3 regions of the Mesorhizobium sp. U510 genome follow, and region 1 is predicted to be linked to each of the others. Evidence: riboswitches for the same ligand, from Rfam matches in the RefSeq annotation. Region 1 holds a riboswitch; each other region holds the start of a gene.

Region 1 (4,270 bases):
GGCGTGGCGGGCGACGCTGTCGACCCAGAGGTCGACGGACATAGGGTGGCGCAGGTCGCGAAGCGCCGCCAGCCGCATCGAGGGCAAACGGCCGGCATCCGCCTTCCAGGCGGCCGCCAGCCCGGCGAGGTCGCTGTCGGTGAAGGACAGGGCCACGATATCCGCCGGCGTCTGCCGCAGATCGACCGGCTCGGCGAGATCGTCGAGCGAGGCGGAGGTCGTGGTGAGGATATGCATCGCGGCCCGTGTCTGAACTCAGCCGGCGAGTATACGCTCGATTGCCGGGCGGTTCAGCCCCTTGAGGCCGATGACGACCAGGCGCGAACGGCGGTCGTCCTCGGCGGTCCAGGCGCGGTCATAGTAATGATTGACGCGCGGGCCGACGGCCTGCAGCAAGAGCCGCATCGGCTTGCCGCCGACCTCGACGAAGCCTTTCACGCGCAGCACGTTTTCCTGTTCGGCGGCGGCGGCGACGCGTTGTGCCAGCTCATCCGGATTGGCGATCGAGGGAATGTCGACGATGAAGGTGTCGAAGTCGTCATGCTCGTGGTCGAAGGCGCCGTCATGATGGGATTTGCGGTTCTCGATGTCGTCCTCGACGGCGAGACCGAGCCCGAGCAGCACGGAGGGATCGACCTTGCCATGCGAGGTCGGCACGATCTTCACGGCACGGGCGGAGTGTTCGCCGATGATGGCGTTGGCGCGGGCCGAACCGGCGGCGTCCATAAGATCGCTTTTCGACAGGATGATCAGGTCGGCGCAGGCGATCTGGTCCTCGAACAGTTCCTCGACCGGGTCGTCATGGTCGAGGCTACCATCTTGCGCGCGCTGCGCCTGCAAGGCGTCCATGTCGTTGGCGACCCGGCCTTCGGCCAGTGCGGGACCGTCGACCACGGCGATGACGCCATCGACGGTGACGCGGCTCTTCACCGTCGGCCACTGGAATGCCTGGACCAGCGGCTTGGGCAGGGCCAGGCCCGAGGTCTCGATCAGGATGTGATCGACCTTGGGGTTGAGCGACAGGATCTGGTCGAGCGCCGGCACGAAATCGTCGGCCACGGTGCAGCAGATGCAGCCATTGGCCAGTTCGACGATGTTTTCCTCCGGGCAGGTGTCGATGCCGCAGCCCTTCAGAATCTCGCCGTCGATGCCGATGTCGCCGAACTCGTTGACGATGATGGCAATGCGCTTGCCGCCGGCGTTTTCCAGGAGATGGCGGACCAGCGTCGTCTTGCCGGCACCAAGGAAGCCGGTGACGACGGTGCAGGGGACGCGGGTGACGGAAGCGCTCATGATCAATCCTTCAGCAGGTTGAGGGGAGGAATGCGGGCAACGAGGCCGCGCTTGAGGGAATTGGGCCGACCGCGCCATGGAATGAGGCCGTCGGTCGAGGTGGCGAAGAGTTTGGCGCCGGTGACGAGGTCGGCGCCGCTGGTCGCGGTCAGGTCGCCGAAGACATAGCTCCAGCAACCGTCGCGCAGGATCGCGGCGCTCAGCCGGCGCTTGCAATTGCCGAGGCACTCGACCGTGCGGATGCGGATGTCATCGCTCGCAGCGGCTTGGCGCGTGTCTTCGGCTAGCAGTTCGCCGGCGCGGGGATGGGCGTCGGAGCCGGTCTCGTCGCGGCAGGAGGCGCAGACGATGACGGTGACGCCGGCCAAGGCATCCCCGTCGGCGGACGAATTGTCCGCTGTGCCAGCCGAAAAACTGCTGTTCTGGTCCAAAAACCGGGCTCCTTGCCCGGAAACCCGCCGGGCGATCGGATTCTTTTGTCGCAGACGGCAGGTCTCCTGGCTCGCGGGTCATCGCCTTGGGTGCCGCCTTCCCGGGAACGTCCCAGTGGCTTTCGGCCTTGGCTCTTCGCTTACAGTTGCGGGGACAGCCGCGGATTTGAGATCGAAATCCCGCACCGCATTCCCTCTTAGCCCCTGCCGTTGCGGGCAAGGGACCGTCTGGAGCGGATTTAGGCTTTTGCAGGCAGCGGTGTCAACGCGCGGCTACGACATGGCGATGTCGGCGAGCGCCGGACCCAGATCGCCGGCGGGTGTCACTTCGATGCGTTCAAGGCCAAGCCAGCCCTGCATCTGCTGCAGTTCCTCGAAGAGTTGCGCGGCGGTTTCAGGTGGCGCGCCGGGTTCGGCGTAGGCGGCGTGGATGCGCAGGACGCTGGCCGGCCGGTCAGCCTTGAGGTCAACGCGGGCGACGATCCGGTCGCCGAGCAGGAAGGGCAGGACGTAATAGCCGTATTGGCGCTTCTCAGCCGGCGTGTAGATCTCGATGCGGTAGTGGAAATCGAACAGCCGCTCCGAGCGCGAGCGCTCGAAGACGACCGGGTCGAACGGCGCCAACAGTGCGCGGGCCTCGATTTTCCGGGGCAGGCGGGCGTCCTTATGAAGGTAGGCCGGCTTGTCCCAGCCCTCGACACGCACCGGCAGCAATTCGCCCAGCTCGACCAGTTCCTCCAGCCGGCCTTTCATGTCGGCCGGCGATAGCCGAAAGTAGTCGCGCAGGTCGCCTGATGTCGCCACGCCATGGGCGCGGGCAGAAATGCGCAGCAATTCGCGGTGCGCGTCCTCGGCTGGCGGCACGGGCAGGTCGAGGATCGCCTGCGGCAGCACGCGCTCGGGCAAATCATAGAAGCGCTCGAAGCCGCGGCGGTGCGCCGTGGTGATGCGCCCGGCCCAGAACAGCCATTCGAAGGCATGCTTGGCATGGCTCCAGCCCCACCAGCCGCCCGAACCTTTCTGACCTTCCAGCGCCGAAGCGGCGATCGGGCCGCGCGCGGCGACCTCGCGGTAGATCTCTTCTATATAGGCGGCGTGCTCGCGGCCCCATTTGGCCAGGCCCAGATACATCTCGTCGCCCTGCTCGGCGCGCTGCATGCGCCAGCGCATCAGCGGATAGGTCTCGACCGGCAGGAAGGAAGCCTCATGCGCCCAGTATTCGAAGACGGTGCGCTTGCGCGTCACGGCGGCATTGTCGAGCAAGGTCAAGGGATAGGGGCCAAGGCGGGAATAAAGCGGCATATAATGCGCGCGCACCACCGCGCTGACGGAATCGATCTGCAGCAGGCCGGTGCGGGAGAGCACGCGGGCGAAGTGGCGGCGATCGGGTGTGCCATTTGGGCGGGGATCGAGAAACCCCTGTGCGGCGAGCGCGATGCGCCGGGCCATGGCAAGCGAGATTTTTTCCTTCATGCAGGTATCACTCTGGGCGCTTCTGCTGTGGGTCTGACGGGTGATTCCAGCCCATGCTAGCAGGGTTTTAGCGGCAACCCTGTCAGGAGAGAAAAGTGGAGTAAAAAACGAAGGAAATCAAACAGGAGCGGATCGGACCAGTTTCTCCGGATATGCCGTCCAGGTCGGCGTTTTGAACAAGGTTTGACTTGCTTCGCTGGAAGTGCTGCGCTAACCCTCGCCGCGTTGCAGCATAGGCCCCTTAAAACGGTTCAGCGGTTAATCTGTCACGCTTCCGCATTAAGGTCCGGTGCTGTAATCAAAGTGGATTGGCGCCAACGGAAAGCCGCTGCATGAACGCACTTCTCAGTTCGTACCTGCCCATCGTCCTGTTCATCGGCGTGGCGCTGGTCGTCGGCCTGGCGCTGCTGGCCGCACCGTTCCTTGTGGCCTACCGCAATCCCGATCCCGAAAAGCTTTCCGCCTACGAGTGCGGTTTCAACTCGTTCGACGATGCCCGCATGAAATTCGACATCCGCTTCTACCTGGTGTCGATCCTGTTCATCATCTTCGACTTGGAAGTGGCCTTCCTTTTTCCCTGGGCGGTGTCCTTCTCGAAGATCGGCATGCTGGGTTTCTGGTCGATGATGGTGTTTTTGGCAGTGCTGACCATCGGCTTTGCCTATGAATGGAAAAAAGGAGCGCTGGAATGGGATTGAACGACAGTTCAGGCACCCTCGTCGCGCCGAAGCCGAAGGGCATCATCGATCCCAACACCGGCCGGCCGGTGGGGGAGGACGATCCCTTCTTCCTCGAAATCAACAATGAGCTTGCCGACAAGGGTTTCCTGGTCACCTCGACCGAGGCGCTGATCACCTGGGCGCGCTCGGGCTCGCTGATGTTCATGACCTTCGGTCTGGCATGCTGCGCCGTCGAGATGATCCACACCTCGATGCCGCGCTACGATTCGGAGCGCTTCGGCGTCGCGCCGCGTGCGTCACCGCGCCAGTCCGACATCATGATCGTCGCCGGCACGCTGACCAACAAGATGGCGCCGGCGCTGCGCAAGGTCTACGACCAGATGCCGGAGCCGC
Region 2 (4,270 bases), 1.4 Mb from region 1:
AGATGCCAAAACTGTCACCAAAGACGGTGATGACGGAAACAGCACCGGCCGCCGCCCCCGACGACAGGCCGAACAGGAAGGGATCGGCAAGATCGTTGCGGGTCACCGTCTGCAGCAAGGCGCCTGTTATGCCGAGGCCGCTGCCGACACAGACCGCCAGGATCGTGCGCGGCAGCCTGAGATCGACGACGATCTTGCCGACCGGGCCCGACACCTGGTGCTCGTTCAATCCGACGGCATGGCCAAGCGAGGCGATGACGTCAGTCAGCGGGATCAGTGTCGAACCATAGGCGATTGACAGCAGCACGAGGGCGACGACCGCTACCGTGCCCGCCACTGTCGCCAGCGCGAACGCCTTGTGCCCTGAAAGCGCACCGGATTTATGCCCAGGGGCAAGAAGCATCAGAACGCTTCCGGATGCATCGCCTTGGCGATCTTGCCGATCGCCTCGATGTTTGCCGGGCCGGGCGTCAGTTCGGCATAGCGGAGCGCCACGAAGCGCTCGTTCTTGACCGCGTCCGTCTCCTTCATCGCCGGGTGCGCCTTGAGGAAGTCGAGCAGTTTCTTGTAGCCGCCGCCATCCTGGTAATCGAGCAGGATGAGGAATTGCGGATTGCGCGACGCCACGGTTTCCCAATCCGTGTTGCCCCAGCTGGTGTCCATGTCGGCCATGATGTTGTCGCCGCCCGCCGCTGTGATCATGGCGCTCGGAATGGCGAATTTTCCGGCGGTGAACGGCTTGTCCTCACCTGAATCATAAAGGAACACCCGCGTCCCCTTTGCGCCGCCGACCTTGGCAGTGATATCAGCGAGCTGCGCCTTCCAGCCGGCAACAAGTTTTTTGGCTTCGGTCTCCTTGCCGAAGATCTTGCCCAGCTTTTCGACATCGCCATAGAGCAGATCCATCGAGGCAGCCGGACGGTTCTTGTCGAGATGGACGCAGCTTTCGGTCAGCACCAGCGTCTTGATGCCGTGCGGGGCGAGCGTGTCTGGCGTCACGTCGCCGCCCGGCTTCATGCCATAGTACCAGCCGGCGAAGAAGAAATCGGGCTCGACGGCGACGAGGTTTTCCAGCGTCGGGTATTTGGGCGCCAGTTCGGGAATAGAACCCTGCTCGGCCTTGAATTCGGGGCCGACCTTGTACCATCCGGTGATGCCGGTCAGGCCGACGATCGACGGCTGCAGCTTCAGCGCGAAGGCCATCTCGGCCATGTTGAGATCATGGATGACGGCGCGTTTGGGCGGCGCGTCGAAGGTCAGCGGCTTGCCGCAGCTGTCGACGGTGACCGGGAAGGCGAACGCTGACGAAGCCAGCAGCGAGAAGACGAGCGACTGGGCGAGACGTTTCACGGATTTTGCTCCTCGGTTGAACAATGTCGGATCAGGGATGGGGTCGATCAGGATGGCGGCGCGGAGCGGTTCGGAACATCGAAGACCGTGAGTTCGCGGTCTTCGGTCGGATGGCGCAGGCGAAACACGTCGACGCCGAAAATCTCGCGGATCAGCTTTTGGGTCAGCGCCTCGCGCGGCGCGGCAAGCGCATGCAGCCGCGCTTCGTTCATCACTGCGACCCTGGTGGCGAAGGGTGCCACCAGTGCCAGATCGTGCAGCACCGCGATCACCGTCATGCCGAAGCCGGCAATGAGTTCGAGCAATTCGCCACGGGCGCGCGGATCGAGATGGTTCGTCGGCTCGTCGAGGAACAGCACCTTCGGTTGCTGCGCGATGGCGCGCGCCAGCTGGGCGCGCTGGCGTTCGCCGCCCGACAGCGAGCCGATCGTGCGGCCAAGCAGCGGCAACAGGCCGGTCCGGCGCAACGCGTCGACGACGATGTCGCGCTCCTCGCTCCTGCGCCTCAGTCCGGCATGCGGGACGCGGCCGAGCTCGACATAGTCGATCACCGCCAGCCGCGGGTCCGGCTGGTCGGTCTGGCCGACAACGGCGACGTGCAGGGCCCGCTCGGCGGTCGAGATCCTGTCCAGGCGGCGCCCGCCAAGCTTCACCTCGCCGGAACTTGGCCTGAGCATGCCCGACAGCATGCGCAGCAGCGTGGTCTTGCCGGCGCCATTGGGGCCGATGATGGCAAGGCGATCGCCTGTGGCCACCGACAGGCTGACGGCGCGGACCAGATCGCGGCCATTGGCCATCGCGCAGAGGTCGCGTGCATGGAGGAGCGGCGCTGTCATCGGCTGTTGACCGCAAACTTGGCCGGCCCGGGAATACGAGCCAGCGTCTTGCCCGCCAGCCGCGGCGGACGCTGTCCGGAATTGCACCAGCCGTCGGCGAGCGAGGCGTAAAGCCTGGCAAATCGCACGAGATCGCCGGCGTCGGCCTCGGCGTCGATGGAGCCGAAGAGATAGGAAGCCTTGCCTGGCGCCTGGAAGGCCACGGTCAGCGGCCGCGCACAGCCCGCCATGCATTCGACGCCTTCGATCGTGAAGCCATGCGCCACAGCGGGTTCTTGGCAGGCCGCGAGCCGGGAGCGCAGATCGGCACACAGGCTTTCGCCCGACCTGATGCCGGTCGGGACGTCACGGCAAAGCGTGCACACGATGATGCGGTGATCGATGGCGCCGGCCAACTTCCGTCACTTTCCAAAACTGGCGACGGAAGGATGCTGGCGAGCCGGCCGACTAGACCGACGTCCACGTCTCCTCCCGGCACACCCCGTCCGGTCAACTCAGTGATGGCAGGTCTCCTGGCTCGCGGGTCTCGGCGCAATCCTGCCTTCCCAGCCTTGCCGGCCAGTGGCATGTCGGATCTTGCTCACCGCTTACAGTTGCGGGGGCAGCCACGGTCTCGACCTCTGCGGGTCTCACCGTGTTCCCTTTTCACCCCTTGCCTTTCGGCGCGGGGACCATCACGCACCCACCGTAGATTTCCATCGATCGCATCGCAATGAGTTTTTTGCGATGCCGCCGCACTTCATTCGATATGTAATAACATTACCTTTGAGGCGATATTTCGCGACGATGTCAACCCCCTGTCGTTGCGCAATAAGTCTTCGGCGGTACCTCGGTTTTCAGCCGCGAGCGGTCACCAGGCAGGAGGCATGACACCTGGCCGCGGTCGCCGAGGGAAACCGGCGCTACAGCTTTCTAAAAAAGCCTGACAGAATATTTGGACCCGCTTCGCCTGGCCGCAGTCTGATCCCGTCTTCAAAGCAATTCAGCATCACGCATTCGAAGCCGTAATGCGCGAGGAGCGCCACCAGCGAGTCACGGTCGAAATGGTGCAGGTGCTCGTTGGGCAGACGCATGCGCCACGTCCGGAACCACGCATCGCCATCGGCGCCAAGTTCACGCCAGCGGCAGTAAGGGACGGCGATGGCCAGGTGGCGGGTCTGAAGGCGGGCGAGGAAACCCAGATCCGGAATGTGCTCGAGCACGTCGAACATGGCGACGAGATCCCACGAGCCGGCGAGCGCCTCGTCCCAATCGACAAAGCGGACGCCCTCGGGCAGCGGAAATTTGGTGATGTCGCAGCCGGCACAGTCGGCAACCCCGGTAATCTTGGCGGCCTCAATGAAGGTGCCGGTGCCATAGCCAATCTCCAACACGGACCGCGGTATCTCACCGGTGATCCCCAGCACCCAGCCAAGCCGCTGATAGCCGAGCTTGATGGTCCGGTCGCTCAGATCCTCGTAATAGGAAATGTATTGCTTGTCGTATGTGATCGGCGTGGCGTCGATCTGGTGGATCACGCCGAAGCGGTCGAGGTTGTAGTTGTCTAGCACTCGCGGCGCCCCCGGGATTTCGAATGCTTATATGGCGGAGTTGAACGCAAGGTAAGCGGTTGGGGCGGGATGCCAAATCCTGGCAGGAGCGCGACCAGAACTAAATGTCACATTTGGGTCGACTGCCAACCGCCACTGCCAGGCTATGCAACGCGAAAAGCTGACACGCGACCTCCCGATACCAAAGTAAAAGCGTACGCGACCTCACCCTTCAAAACGGATGCACGACCCAACGACGCAGGCTATGTTACCCCGTCGGCAGACGTCATCGAAGGGGAGGACATGACATGCAGGCAATGCCGATAGCGCATCAAGCCGCGCAACCCGCGGTCGGCCCCATATCCTCCTTGACCGGCTATCCGGCCGCCATCCTGTGCTGGCTGCTTTCGGCTGGTGTCTATATCGCGGCCAAATGGGTGGCGCCTGAAATGCCGCCCTGGGGCCTCTGCTTTTGGCGGCTGACGCTTGCCTGCGCCATCCTACTGCCGATTGTGCACCGTCATCACGACGCCATGATTGGGCTTTTGCGAACTC
Region 3 (4,270 bases), 3.1 Mb from region 1:
ACAAGGCCGAGATCGACCGCCGCGTGCGGCAGGCGGCGGAAATCCTGCAATTGACCAAATATCTCGACCGGCTGCCCAAGGCGATGTCGGGCGGCCAGCGCCAGCGTGTCGCCATCGGCCGCGCCATCGTGCGCAATCCGAAAGTGTTCCTGTTCGACGAGCCGCTGTCGAACCTTGACGCGGCGCTACGCGTCGCCACGCGCATCGAGATCGCCAAGCTCAAGGAATCGATGCCCAACACGACGATGATCTACGTCACCCACGACCAGGTCGAAGCGATGACGCTGGCCGACCGCATCGTGGTGCTGAAGGACGGCCATGTCGAACAGGTCGGCACGCCGATGGACCTTTACAAGAAGCCCGGCAACCTGTTCGTCGCCCAGTTCATCGGCTCGCCGGCCATGAACATCCTGCCGGCAACCATCGACAAGACCGGCAACCCGACCGTCGTCAACCATGTCGGCGGCCGCAAGGCGACGGTGCCGATCACGACGCCGGCCTCGGCCAAGGGCGCGGCGGTCAGTTTCGGCGTGCGGCCGGAAGACCTGATGATTGCCAGCGGCGCGGACTATCTGTTCGAGGGAACGGTCGACTATGTCGAGCAGCTCGGCGAGGTCCAGCTGGTCTATATCGATATCGGCCGCGCCGACCTGCCGCTGGTGACCAAACTGCCGGGCAATGTCGAGGTCAAGCGCGGTTCGACATTGCGGCTGAGCGCCAATGCCGAGGACCTGCATATCTTCGATGCGGACGGACATTCCTTCGCGCTGCAAAAGCCGGAAGCAAAAGCGGCTTGAGGCCGCCGGTCCTGCTGGGTCAAGGCAACAAAAAAGAGCGGCGGGCCAGGCCCGCCGCTCTTTTTTGGAGATCAGCTTCGGCTGTTAACGGCCGAAGAGGTTCCGGTCGCTGCCCTGAGGAGCGGACTTCTGCACGTCGCCCGACGAATTGAGCAGCTTGTAGACGGGCGAGCCGCTCTCGCGGATCGAAGCCGTACGCGAGTTGTCGACCGAAGTTGCGGCGGGCTGGTTGGCGCCATTGGAGCCATAGTTGTCGCTGCCCGCGAAAGCGCTACCGGAGATGGCCAGAACGGCGGCGGCAGCAAGGATGAGCTTGTTCATGTTAGTCTCCTGAATTTCTGGATTTCACGGGAATGGCCGGCATCGCCGCCATTTCCGTGAACCGGCATTACTTGCCGAAGAGGTTGCGGTCAGCGCCCTGCTGAGCAGGCACCTGGGTGGCCGGAGCCGACTTGTCGACCGAAGCCGTGTAGGAATGGTCGACCGCAGCGGCCGGCTGGTTGGCACCGTTGGAACCGTAGTTATCGCTGCCAGCGAAGGCACTGCCGGAAATGGCCAGGACGGCGGCGGCAGCAAGGATGAGCTTGTTCATGTTAGTCTCCTGAGTTTCTCAAGATCGGCCAGAGCGGCGGGCGAAAAGCCCGCCATTAGCCGGGACCCGTTGTTAGTTATTACCGAAGAGGTTGTGATCTGCGCCCTGGGCAGGCGTCTGAGCAGCCGGTTCCGACTTCTTGGTCGAAGCGGTGTACGAGCTGTCGACAGTCGTGGCTGCGGCGGCATTCGAACCGTAGTGGTCGCTACCAGCGAAGGCGCTGCCGGAAATGGCCAGAAGGGCGGCGGCAGTGAGAACAATCTTTTTCATTTTTAGTACTCCAGTATTTTTTCCGTCCGTCTAGCGGCGTGTCTTGGGATTGAAATCGCGTCGTTCGGACAGCCCCGATGTGGGAAAGCCAGATCGCCGTTTCCAATCACGAAGTTGTTCCGTGTGGACCAAGAATCCACCACTTGAAATTGTGCCAGAGGTTTCCACGCCATAAATTTTTCTTCTTAATATCAATCACTTAATTAAAGCCAGCCGCAAGATCACAGACTGTATCGGAGGTCCAGTGTTCACACCGTCCTGCACGCACCGTCAACAGAAACGAACCGTTCGGTTCGATTTTAGAATCCGCTAATAGTCACTTTTCGAAACCGTTAACCTTTTTTGCCCCTGTTCCGGGTCGATTTTGACAGCCAGTACAGCTAACGGCGAAGACGATTTTCGTGACCGCTGTCCGCGCCCAGATCGTTGCGCATGCGTGTCGCGCCGCATGGATGCGATGTCGCTTTCATGCCGATGTCGCAAACGCCGTCGTGATTAGATCATGTCATCTCAGGTGCCGCTTCGTGACGACGGGGCGGAGAATTGGGAAGCCGGTCAAAATCCGGCGCTGCCCCCGCAACGGTGGTGGAGTTCAAGTCGCAACGGGAGACCACTGGGCGAAAGCCTGGGAAGGTGTCGCGACCGTCCGCAAGGACACTCCAGAGCCCGGAAACCAGCCCGAGATTTTTGAACTCGACTGATCGCGGTGGGCGGTCAAGAGGCGGATGGCGCGCGCCCGGCTTTCGCCGGCCTGCGTCTCATCCTTCCTCAATCACCACCAGTTCAGTCCTTGAAGTATGAGGACAGGACATGGATGCGCGCAACGATATGCTGAGGCTCTTGAACAGCCGCAGAGAGGGCTTCTCGCTCGAGCAGCCCTTCTATACCGATCCCGATTTCTTCAAGCTCGACATGGAGCTGATCTGGTATCGCGACTGGCTGTTCGTCGGCCATGATTGCGAACTGCCCAAGCCCGGCAGCTTCATCACCGTGCAGATCGGCGACTATCCGGTCGTGCTGGTGCGCGATCAGCAGGGCAAGATCAACGCTTTCCACAATTCCTGCCGCCACCGCGGTAGCCGCGTCTGCAACACCGACAAGGGCATGGCCGCCAAGCTGGTCTGCCCCTATCACCAATGGACCTATGAGCTGGACGGAAGGCTGCTGTTTGCCCGCCAGATGGCCGACGGTTTCGACAAGAGCCAGTTCGGCCTGAAGCCGGTCGCCTGCGAAAGCGTGGCCGGCTATATCTTCATCTGCCTGGCCAAGGAACCCGCCGACTTCTCGCCGATGCGGGCGATGATCGAACCCTATCTCAAGCCGCACCGGCTCAGCGAAGCCAAGATCGCCTTCGAGAGCACGATCGTCGAGAAGGGCAACTGGAAGCTCGTCTGGGAAAACAACCGCGAGTGCTACCACTGCGCCGGCAATCACCCGGAGCTGTGCAAAACCTTCCCGGAAGCCCCGACGGTGACCGGCGTGCAAGGCGCCGACAGCGATCCGGAGATGCTGGCACACTGGGCCAAATGCGAAGCGGCCGGCCTGCCGAGCAAGTTCCGCATCGATCCGGCCGGGCAATACCGCGCCACCCGCGCGCCGCTGCTGCGCGATGCGGTCAGCTACACGATGACCGGCAAGCGGGCGGTGAAGAAGAACCTGTCCGACAGCGTCTCCGCCGACCGCATCGGTTCCTTGCTGCTCTATCACTATCCGACGACGTGGAACCACATTCTGGGCGACCACGCCGTCACCTTCCGCGTGCTGCCGATCAGCGCCACGGAAACCGCGGTGACGACCAAATGGCTGGTTCACAAGGATGCGGTCGAGGGTGTCGACTACGATCTTGCCGAACTCACCCATGTCTGGACCGAGACCAACGACCAGGATCGCCGCATCGTCGAGGAAAACGCCTTCGGCATCCAGTCGCCGGCCTATGAACCCGGCCCCTATTCGGAGCTGCATGAGGGCGGCGTGATCCAGTTTGTCGACTGGTACGCCCGCTTCATCGGTCCGCGCCTTGCCGACGATGGCCGGCCGGCCCTGCGCAGTGTCGCCTGAGGGGTTTGGGGATGAACGCGATGACGGATCTTGGCCTCTATCGCCATCTCGACCAGATGGCGCCCTGGAACGACAGGCTGCAGGTGCTGGAAGTGATCGGCGTCAGCGACGAGGCGCCTGACGTCAAGACCTTCACCTTCCGCTCCGACAACCAGACCTGGTTCCGCTACAAGCCGGGCCAGTTCGTGACGCTGGAACTGCCGACGCCGGACGGACCGCTGATGCGCACCTATACGCTGTCGTCGTCGCCGTCGCGGCCGTTCTCGATCGCGGTGACGGTGAAGGCACAGGCCGGCAGCATCGGCACACGCTGGATGTTCGATCACCTGGTGCCCGGTTCGCACGTCAAGGCCTATGGGCCGAGCGGCGATTTTTCGCTGCACAGCCATCCGGCGGCCAAATATCTGTTGATCTCGGCCGGCTCCGGCGTGACGCCGATGATGTCGATGCTGCGCTGGCTGAACGATTGCGCGCCATGGACCGATGTCGGCTTCGTCAACTGCGCGCGTCGCCCGGAAGAGATCATCTTCCGCAAGGAGCTCGAACTGCTCGG

Evidence for each region. Region 1 has a riboswitch for cobalamin ahead of ACLGL5_RS27020 (DUF1636 family protein). Riboswitches for the same ligand answer to the same signal wherever they lie in the genome.
Region 2: it holds a riboswitch for cobalamin, as region 1 does, so the genes downstream of both, ACLGL5_RS20140 (DUF1636 family protein) here and ACLGL5_RS27020 (DUF1636 family protein) in region 1, are expected to answer to the same signal.
Region 3: it holds a riboswitch for cobalamin, as region 1 does, so the genes downstream of both, ACLGL5_RS08670 (aromatic ring-hydroxylating oxygenase subunit alpha) here and ACLGL5_RS27020 (DUF1636 family protein) in region 1, are expected to answer to the same signal.

What each region holds. Positions count from the first base shown of each region.
Region 1 is NZ_CP180532.1:5,200,117-5,204,386, reverse strand. Features, by position in the region: gene cobN (cobaltochelatase subunit CobN) at 1-237, opposite strand, end outside; gene cobW (cobalamin biosynthesis protein CobW) at 256-1,293, opposite strand; gene ACLGL5_RS27020 (DUF1636 family protein) at 1,296-1,724, opposite strand; cobalamin riboswitch at 1,764-1,968, opposite strand; gene ACLGL5_RS27015 (winged helix-turn-helix domain-containing protein) at 1,998-3,197, opposite strand; gene ACLGL5_RS27010 (NADH-quinone oxidoreductase subunit A) at 3,530-3,895, shown strand; gene ACLGL5_RS27005 (NuoB/complex I 20 kDa subunit family protein) at 3,886-4,270, shown strand, end outside.
Region 2 is NZ_CP180532.1:3,845,964-3,850,233, reverse strand. Features, by position in the region: gene ACLGL5_RS20155 (FecCD family ABC transporter permease) at 1-403, opposite strand, end outside; gene ACLGL5_RS20150 (ABC transporter substrate-binding protein) at 403-1,350, opposite strand; gene ACLGL5_RS20145 (ABC transporter ATP-binding protein) at 1,398-2,186, opposite strand; gene ACLGL5_RS20140 (DUF1636 family protein) at 2,183-2,581, opposite strand; cobalamin riboswitch at 2,672-2,877, opposite strand; gene ACLGL5_RS20135 (class I SAM-dependent methyltransferase) at 3,089-3,736, opposite strand; gene ACLGL5_RS20130 (DMT family transporter) at 4,024-4,270, shown strand, end outside.
Region 3 is NZ_CP180532.1:1,358,621-1,362,890, reverse strand. Features, by position in the region: gene ACLGL5_RS08690 (ABC transporter ATP-binding protein) at 1-797, shown strand, start outside; gene ACLGL5_RS08685 (DUF680 domain-containing protein) at 882-1,118, opposite strand; gene ACLGL5_RS08680 (DUF680 domain-containing protein) at 1,186-1,389, opposite strand; gene ACLGL5_RS08675 (DUF680 domain-containing protein) at 1,462-1,659, opposite strand; cobalamin riboswitch at 2,155-2,355, shown strand; gene ACLGL5_RS08670 (aromatic ring-hydroxylating oxygenase subunit alpha) at 2,470-3,717, shown strand; gene ACLGL5_RS08665 (FAD-binding oxidoreductase) at 3,738-4,270, shown strand, end outside.